2 regions of the Rhodoferax sp. ZS1R25 genome follow, and region 1 is predicted to be linked to the other one. Evidence: predicted binding sites of a transcription regulator. Region 1 holds the regulator's gene; the other holds the start of a gene.

What was found. The regulator NrdR, encoded in region 1, represses ribonucleotide reductase genes. The targets are predictions, from matches to a motif close to CACNANATNTNGTG.
Region 2: AC097R_RS05180 (ribonucleoside-diphosphate reductase subunit alpha) is a predicted target of NrdR. The motif match lies at 1,612-1,625, and genes of this name have one in related genera.

What each region holds. Positions count from the first base shown of each region.
Region 1 covers NZ_JBWMAZ010000002.1:704,526-709,298, forward strand. Annotated here, with positions in the region: gene AC097R_RS14105 (lytic transglycosylase domain-containing protein) at 1-644, shown strand, start outside; ZMP/ZTP riboswitch at 663-791, shown strand; gene glyA (serine hydroxymethyltransferase) at 833-2,077, shown strand; gene nrdR (transcriptional regulator NrdR) at 2,093-2,542, shown strand; gene pilV (type IV pilus modification protein PilV) at 2,703-3,284, shown strand; gene AC097R_RS14125 (PilW family protein) at 3,281-4,291, shown strand; gene AC097R_RS14130 (pilus assembly PilX family protein) at 4,322-4,773, shown strand, end outside.
Region 2 covers NZ_JBWMAZ010000001.1:1,092,691-1,097,463, reverse strand. Annotated here, with positions in the region: gene AC097R_RS05190 (sigma-54-dependent transcriptional regulator) at 1-767, shown strand, start outside; gene ampD (1,6-anhydro-N-acetylmuramyl-L-alanine amidase AmpD) at 760-1,359, shown strand; gene AC097R_RS05180 (ribonucleoside-diphosphate reductase subunit alpha) at 1,724-4,648, shown strand; gene AC097R_RS05175 (ribonucleotide-diphosphate reductase subunit beta) at 4,770-4,773, shown strand, end outside.

The sequences.
Region 1 (4,773 bases):
TGGGCTGGTTGCAAAACCGCCATGTGGCCGAGACCGGCCTGCTCACCGAACCCGAAGCCGTGGACCGCGCCACCGCCACCAACCCGCAAGGCTTGCCCAAGCAGCAAGCGGCCGTGGCCTTTTGGCTCAGCCGCAAGTACGGCATAGCGCCAGAACCCCTGAGCGCCTTGGTGGCCGAAGCCTATGAGACCGGCCAACGGACCAAGATGGACCCAACGCTGATCCTCGCGGTGATGGCAATTGAATCGGGCTTCAACCCGTTTGCACAAAGCCATGTGGGTGCCCAAGGCCTGATGCAGGTCATGACCAAGGTGCATAGCGACAAGTACGAGAACTTTGGCGGCAAGCTGGCAGCCTTTGACCCTGTGTCCAACCTGCGCGTGGGCGTGAAGGTGCTGCAAGAGTGCATCGCCCGCGCTGGCTCCATCGAAGGCGGACTGAAGTTCTATGTGGGTGCCGCCAACATGGAAGAAGACGGTGGCTACAGCGCCAAGGTGCTGGCAGAGCATGCCCGCCTGCAACTGGTCGCCTCTGGCCGCGCAGTGCCTATGGCATCGCCCATGCCGGTGCCCGTCAAGCTGCAGGCACCCTCTACGGCGACTCCCGCCACGGTGGAAAACGTAGCCAGCCTCGCCAACTCCTGAGCCGAGTCGGGTAAACTCCGCATTGCACGCAACTGGCGATAGGCGCCTGATCCACCCGGATCATCGGCGCTGACGTGGGACACCACTGGGAAGCGTGCCGCAACCCCTTTTCGGGTTTGTGATCAGCCGTTCGCCTGGGCAGCCCTGTGTCTTTCAGACCCACAGGCCCTTTGTCTTTTAGGACTGCCATGTACGACCGCAACATCCTTGTTGAACAAGCCGACCCCGAATTGTGGGCTGCCATCCTGGCCGAAAACGCACGCCAGGAACACCATATCGAGCTGATCGCCAGCGAAAACTACGCCTCCCCCGCCGTCATGGCCGCCCAGGGCAGCCAGCTGACCAACAAATACGCCGAAGGCTACCCCGGCCGCCGCTACTACGGTGGCTGTGAGCACGTGGACGTGGCCGAGCAACTGGCCATCGACCGCATCAAGCAGATTTTTGGCGCCGAAGCCGCTAACGTGCAGCCCCATTGCGGCGCATCGGCCAATGAAGCCGTTTTCCTCGCCTTCCTGAAGCCTGGCGACACCATCATGGGCATGAGCTTGGCCGAAGGCGGCCACCTGACCCACGGCATGGCCCTGAACATGAGTGGCAAATGGTTCAACGTGGTGAGCTACGGCCTGGACGCCAATGAAGCGATCGACTACGACGCCATGGAGCGCAAAGCCCATGAAACCAAGCCCAAACTGATCATTGCTGGCGCATCCGCCTATTCCCTGGCCATCGACTTTGAGCGTTTTGCCAAAGTAGCCAAAGCCGTGGGCGCCATCTTCATGGTGGACATGGCCCACTACGCTGGCCTGATCGCCGCAGGCGTGTACCCCAACCCTGTACCGCACGCCGATGTGGTCACCTCTACCACCCACAAGAGCCTGCGTGGCCCCCGTGGCGGCATCATCCTGATGAAGGCCGAGCACGAAAAGGCGATCAACAGCGCCATCTTCCCCGGCCTGCAAGGCGGCCCGCTGATGCACGTGATCGCTGCCAAAGCCGTTGCGTTCAAGGAAGCGCTGGCGCCGGAGTTCAAGGCCTACCAGCAACAAGTGGTCCGCAACGCCAAGATCGTGGCCGAAACCCTGACCGCACGCGGACTGCGTATCGTCAGCGGTGGCACCGACAGCCATGTGATGCTGGTGGACCTGCGCTCCAAGGGCATTACCGGCAAGGAAGCCGAGGCCGTGCTGGGCGCCGCCCACATGACCATCAACAAGAACGCAATCCCCAACGACCCCGAGAAGCCCATGGTCACCAGCGGCGTGCGCATCGGCACCCCCGCCATGACCACCCGTGGATTCAAGGACGAGGAAGCCCGCGCCACGGCCAACCTGATTGCCGATGTGTTGGACAACCCGCGCGACGAGGCCAACATCGCGGCCGTGCGCGCCAAGGTACATGCGCTGACCTCTCGCTTCCCGGTTTACAAGTAATCAGGCTCGCCCACGATGAAGTGCCCGTTTTGCAGTCATTCGGAAACCCAGGTGGTGGAGACCCGGATTTCTGAAGACGGGGACTTCATCCGCCGCCGCCGCCAGTGCGGCTCATGCGAAAAGCGCTTCACCACCTACGAGCGCCCGGACGTCAACTTTCCGGCTATCGTCAAAAAAGATGGCCGCCGCATCGAGTTTGAACGCGCCAAACTGCTCGCCTCCATGAACTTGGCCCTGCGCAAGCGGCCTGTGAGCACCGAGCAAATCGACAGCGCCATCGAGCGCATCGAAGAAAAACTCCTCAACCTGGGCCTGCGCGAAGTCCAGTCCACCCGCATCGGCGAACTCGTCATGCGCGAACTCAAAAAGCTCGACAAAGTCGCCTACGTGCGCTTTGCAAGCGTTTACCGGAGTTTTGAGGATATTGATGAGTTCAAGACGTTGGTGGATGAAGTTAGTCGGTAAGCACACACAAATACGCGCCTCATTGAGCCGCTCAATGGCAATGCTGAGCCGACACACGGTGAGCCAATGGCTGGCTTTTCTTGGACCGGCTATGTAGCATTCAAACATGCAACACTGTTCCGTTCTCTTACCCAATTTTGGGAGTCACCGCAGGCGCTCCTTGAACAATCGCGGTATATATCAGCAAGGATTTTCGCTGGTTGAAGTGCTTGTATCAATATTTGTATTGACTGTCGGTTTGCTTGGGATGGTGGGCATGCAAGCAGCATCGCTGCAGTCCAATCGAGAAGCAAAACTCCAATCATCAGCCGTGGTTCTCGCAAGGGAACTTGCAGACATGGTGCGAGGGAATAAATCAGAAGGCGTTAAAACAACGAACAATCCTTATATCGGTACATTCACAAGCCCACTCACCTTTTCTACCCAAACTTATTGTCTAAATGTGGCGGCTGCTTCAACCTGCTCAACAGCAAATGATGTGGCAAACGCAGAGATGACGGAATGGCTAACGCGCGTTGACAACGAACTACCTGGCGCAAGAGTTACCGTTTGCTTTGATGCAGCGCCCTTTGACGCGACTGGGGTGCCACAGTGGACATGCACAGATACCGGTTCAGTGATGGTAGTAAAGATTGGGTGGACCCGCGGCTCTACCAATAGAGGGCAAACAGGCTCGGCCGGACTTGAACGTGCAGGTGTCCCAAGTGTTGTAGTACCTGTGACCGCGGGGAGTGCAACATGAAACACTCTTTACGCCTTAAATCATGCCACCAACGGGGATTGACTTTAATCGAGTTAATGGTCGCGCTCGCCATCAGTTTAATTATTGTCATTGTGGCACTCACAACATTGGTGGTCGCACGCAAGGGTTTCAACGCGGTGGATACTGCCTCGCAACTCAGAGACAATGGACGCTTTGCATCAGATGTTATTCAGCGTATCGCAGTCCAGGCAGGTTTTAAGGAACTACGCTATGCAACTCAACCTCCAACTGCAGCAGAAGTTGCAGCCAACATATATCCAAATATTTATGGATTTAACAACTCGCTAATTAGCGCATCGGATCCATTAAATTCCGCCTCGGCGCGGACCGCTAGTGTCCTCGGCTACGGCAGTGACATATTGATTCTTCGATATCAAGCACTGGAGACTTTTCCTGGCTCCGGTACAGCCGATGGTTCAATGATTAACTGCAATGGAAAAGCAGTGAGTGTAATACCCAGTACTCGCGATGAACGCTATTCAAGCATCTTTCATGTGACTGTTGGGACCGATGGTGAACCCACGCTGTACTGTACCACTATGAACTTGGCAACAGGAGCTGTTGACGAATCGCAACCTCTTATCCAAGGCGTTGAAGAGTTTCAGGTCTTGTACGGAATTGACGGTTTCTCTACTGTTAACACAGCCTTTAACGGAGCTACCGACTCCATTCCAGAACGCTACTTGCGCGCGGACCAGTTGGTTGTTGGTGGCGACCCTGCCTCAGTTGCCACATACAACAATTGGAGACGCGTTCGTAGTATTCGGATTGGGATGATTTTGCGGGGCGGTTTGAATTCTGCCCAAGAGCGAGTCGTCCAAACACTATATCCATTTGGTCTTGGAAAGGCTTCAAGTGCAGGAATACTTGGCAGCGCCATGTCCAGTGCCAATGATATAGGAACCATATTCAGCGCTCCTGCCGATGGTCGTCTACGTCAAGTGGTGACATTTACCGTCCATCTGCGAAACGACCAGAGTTTATAAATGAATCACAGAAAACGTTCAGGCATACAGATGTCCAATTGCCACACTACTCAGAGAGGTGCGTCACTAATGACTGTATTGCTAATACTAGTATTGGTAAGTCTCGTCGGCGTGGGTGGGGCTCAAATAGCAATGATGAGTGAGCGCGGTGCACGCAATGATCGTGATATGCAACTAGCGTGGCAATCCAGTGAAGCAGCTTTATTGGACGCGGAGTCCGATATACATGACGCCACGTCTACCAGAGTATCAACTTTTGACAGCAAGATTACTGCCGTTTTTTTAGATGGCTGCGGGACCTCGGGAACATCCCAAGGCCTGTGCTCACTACCAGGCTCTGGCAAACCCGCGTGGATGACCATTGATTTTACAGATACGAGCAACAGCGCACGTAGCGTTGCGCTGGGTACATTTACTGGCAATACTTTTTCCTCGGGAGGCATTGGCATACAGCCTGCGCAGGCACCTCGCTACATTATTGA
Region 2 (4,773 bases), on a different contig from region 1:
TCTTCCAGGCGGCACACGGTGGCACCCTGTTTCTCGACGAGATTGGTGATCTGCCTCTGGCCATGCAATCCAAGCTGCTGCGCGCCATCCAGGAGCGCAATGTGCGCCCTCTGGGCTCACACCAGGAGGAGGCCGTGGACGTGCGCATCGTCAGCGCCACCCACAAGGACCTGAGCGTCGAAGTCCAGGCAGGGCGCTTTCGCCAGGATTTGTTTTACCGCCTGAACGTGATCGATATCTATATCCCGCCGCTGCGGGAGCGCTGTGAGGATTTGCCCGCTTTGTGTGGCGCCTTGTTGTCGCGTATCGCCCAGGAGTCAGGCTCAGCTGTAGCGCAGCTGTCACCCCACGCCATGGATCAGCTTGCACAACTGCCCCTGCAGGGCAATGTCCGGGAACTGGAAAACCTGCTGCACCGCGCCGTAGCACTCTCCGACGGCACCGTGCTGGAGCTCGACACCCACCCGCTGGCCACCAGCCCGGTACCGCTACGCACTGACAACGCAGATGCGCCCCAGACAGCCCCCGTCCCGCTGCAGGCAAGCGCCCCGCCGCCTGTCGCTGCACCCATTGAGATTCCTGAAGACTTGCAACGCCACCTGGATATGCAAGAGCGTGAAATCCTGGTGCGCACCCTCAAAGAGACGCGCTACAACCGCACGGTGGCGGCCCAGCGACTGGGCATCAGCCTGCGCCAGATACGCTACCGTATGGCGCGCCTGCAGATCGACGTGCCCCATGCCTCGGACGAAGCGCCGGATGCCTGATCAGCACACCGCGCTATGGCAGGACGGCTGGTACAGGTTCGCGCACCGCCTGGAGTCGCCCAACTTCGGCCCACGCCCGGCTTCGGCGCGGGTGGATCTCATCGTGCTGCACTCCATCAGCCTGCCACCGGGCCAGTACGGCACGGGCCAGGTGCAACGCCTGTTCACCAACACGCTGGACTGGAATGCGCACCCTTACTTCAAAAGCATCGAAGGGATGCAGGTATCGGCCCACTTCTTTGTGCAGCGCAACGGTGATATCTGGCAGTTTGTGAACTGTGATGCCCGCGCGTGGCACGCCGGCGTCTCCCACTACCGCGGCAGAGACAACTGCAACGACGACTCCGTTGGCATTGAACTGGAAGGACTGGAGGGCCACACCTTCGAGCCGGCGCAATACGAAGCCTTGCAGGCCTTGTGCCCAGCCATTGCCCAGCGCTATCCCATCCAGTACATCGCGGGGCATGAGCACATCGCGCCGGGACGCAAAGCCGACCCCGGGCCCGGTTTCGAATGGGCACAGCTGCACAAAAGCCTGGGGCTTCCAGACACCAGCTTTCCGGCCGACGCCCACAGTTTGGTAACGAAATAAAAATATTTCGGCGCCGTTTGGCGTCCCCGCAAAGTACGCATCCGTACACACCAAAGCAGCGCGCGTAGCAGCCATGCGCCCCGCAAGAGCAAATGCCCCCGGAAGGCGCATCAAATGGCGCTGCAGACGCGGAAAAGCCCGTCTGGCAAGGGCTTGCGATTGTGGCCTTGCGGCCACCTCACAAACAACCATGGCGGCACCACCCCACAAGCACGCGGTACACTACCGGTAGTGGCTTGTCACCACCCCAGACCCCAGATATAGTGTGCGCTGGTGAAGACGCACACTGACGAATTCGACCCCTACAGCGCCAGCCGGCGGGTCACCAGACGCACATAAAAACACTGATTTAGACGAGGAAATCATGCAATCCATTTCTACCGTAAGCCCCACCCCCACTGCCACCCTGCTGACTGCGCACAGCACGGCTTCGGCAGAAGGCGGTGCGGTCAACACCCTGGCCCACTACCAAATCATTCGCCGCAATGGCGCCGTGGTTCCGTTCGAGCCCAACAAAATTGCCGTTGCCCTGATGAAGGCCTTCCTGGCCGTGCACGGTACCCAGGGCGCGGCCTCGGCCAGCGTGCGCGAAACCGTGGACGGTTTGACCCAGCAGGTGATCCGCGCGCTGATGCGCTCGCGTCCAGGCGGCGGCACTTTCCCTATTGAAGACGTGCAGGACCAGGTGGAACTGGGACTGATGCGCGGCGGCCACCACGAGATCGCCCGCGCCTACGTGCTGTACCGCGAACGTCGCACGCAAGAACGCGCCAAGCAAGTGGCGCAAGCCGCCCCTGCCGTGCCCACCATCCATGTGCTCGAAGGCGGTCAACGCATTGCGCTGGACCTGAAACAGCTCCAGTCGCGCATTGAAACGGCCTGCTCGGGTCTGGGTGCCGATGTCAAGGCCGACCCCATCGTGGCTGAGACCATGCGCAACCTGTACGACGGTGTACCCATGGACGAGGTGTACAAAGCATCCATCCTGGCGGCCCGTACCCTGATCGAAAAAGACCCGGACTACACCTATGCCACCGCGCGTTTGCTGTTCCACACCATCTCCCGCGAAGTGTTGGGACGTGATGTGGCCCAGGCCGATATGCAGGAAGCGTACGCAGACTACTTCCCCGGCTTCATCAAGCGCGGCGTCGATGCCGAGTTGTTGGACGAAAAGCTGCTGCAGTTCGACCTGAAGCGTTTGGGCGCTGCCGTCAAGGCCAGCCGCGACCTGCAATTTGATTACCTCGGCCTGCAGACCCTGTATGACCGCTACTTCCTGCACGAAGGCAAAACCCGCATCGAGCTGCCCCAAGCCTTCTTCATGCGCGTGGCCATGGGTCTGTCACTCAACGAGATCGACCGCGAAGCCCGTGCCATCGAGTTCTATGAAGTGCTGTCCAGCTTTGACTTCATGTCCAGCACGCCCACGCTGTTCAACAGCGGCACCCTGCGCTCGCAGCTCTCCAGTTGCTACCTAACCACCGTGCCCGATGACCTGGACGGCATTTACGAGTCCATCAAGGAAAACGCGCTGCTGTCCAAATTTGCCGGCGGCCTGGGTAACGACTGGACCCGCGTGCGCGCACTGGGCTCCCACATCAAGGGCACCAACGGCGAATCCCAAGGCGTGGTGCCGTTCCTCAAAGTGGTGAACGACACCGCCGTTGCGGTGAACCAAGGCGGCAAGCGCAAAGGCGCGGTTTGTACCTACCTCGAATCGTGGCACTTGGACATCGAAGAGTTCCTAGAACTGCGCAAGAACACTGGCGATGATCGCCGCCGCACGCACGACATGAATACCGCCAACTGGATCCCCGATCTGTTCATGCGTCGCGTGATGGAAAAGGGCAGCTGGACTCTGTTCTCGCCTTCCAACGTGCCCGATCTGCATGACCTGTTTGGTGCGGACTTCGAAAAAGCCTATGTGGCTTATGAAGCCAAGGCCGCGCGTGGCGAGATCAAGCCTTCGCGCACCGTGGAGGCCAGCGACCTGTGGCGCAAGATGCTGACGATGCTGTTTGAAACCGGCCATCCTTGGATTACGTTCAAGGACGCCTGCAACGTGCGTTCGCCCCAACAACACGCTGGTGTCGTGCACTCCTCCAACCTGTGTACCGAGATCACGCTGAACACTAGCGACACCGAAACCGCAGTCTGCAACCTGGGCTCGGTCAACCTGCGCCAGCACTTGAAAGACGGCAAGCTGGACCACGACAAGCTCAAACGCACTATCTCCACGGCCATGCGCATGCTGGACAACGTGATCGACATCAACTACTACGCAGTGAAGAAGGCACGAGACTCGAACATGCGCCACCGCCCCGTGGGCCTGGGCGTCATGGCCTTCCAGGACAGCCTGTACGCACTGCGCATTCCTTACGCCAGCGACGCTGCCGTGCAGTTTGCTGACGAATCCATGGAGGCGATCAGCTACTACGCCTACTGGGCCTCGACCGAACTGGCCCGCGAACGTGGCCAGTACTCCAGCTTCAAGGGTTCGCTGTGGGACAAGGGCATCTTGCCACTTGACACCCTGGACATGCTGGCACAAGCCCGTGGTGGCTATGTGGAGGTCGATCGTTCCTCCACCCTGGACTGGGACGCGCTGCGCAAGAAAATCGCCGCGGACGGCATGCGCAACTCCAACTGCGTAGCCATTGCGCCGACTGCCACCATCTCCAACATCATCGGCGTGGATGCATCCATCGAGCCCTGCTTCGGCAACCTGTCGGTGAAGTCCAACCTGTCCGGTGAATTCACGGTCATCAACAGCTACTTGGTGCGTGACCTCAAGGCCCTGGGCCTGTGGGACGACGTGATGGTGATGGACCTGAAGCACTTCGACGGATCGCTGAGCCCCATCGACCGTGTGCCCCAAGAAATCAAGCAGCTGTACGCCACTGCGTTTGAAGTGGAAACCCGCTGGCTGGTGGAAGCCGCTGCACGTCGCCAGAAATGGATTGACCAAGCGCAGTCGCTGAACATCTACATGGCCGGTGCATCGGGCAAGAAGCTTGACGAGACCTACAAACTGGCATGGTTGCGCGGCCTGAAAACGACCTACTACCTCCGCACCATGTCCGCGACCCACGCAGAGAAATCTACCGTGACTGCGGGCCGCATGAACGCGGTGTCTTCTGGCAACGATGCACCAGGCTCCACCAAAATGTCCAGCGCATTGGAAGCCGCAGCGGCGGCGGCACATGCACAGATGGAGTTGGCCAGCCATGCGGCCACCGACATCAAGTTCTGCGGTGTAGATGACCCAACGTGCGAGTCCTGCCAGTAAGAAGAGAGGCGCATCGCAAGTCCGATTGCGATGCAATAGAGCAACACAAATTGGCAGCGAAATGCATGACTTCTTTTCATTTCATTTCGCTGCTCTCATAATCCGCTGATTGGAAACACCTATGT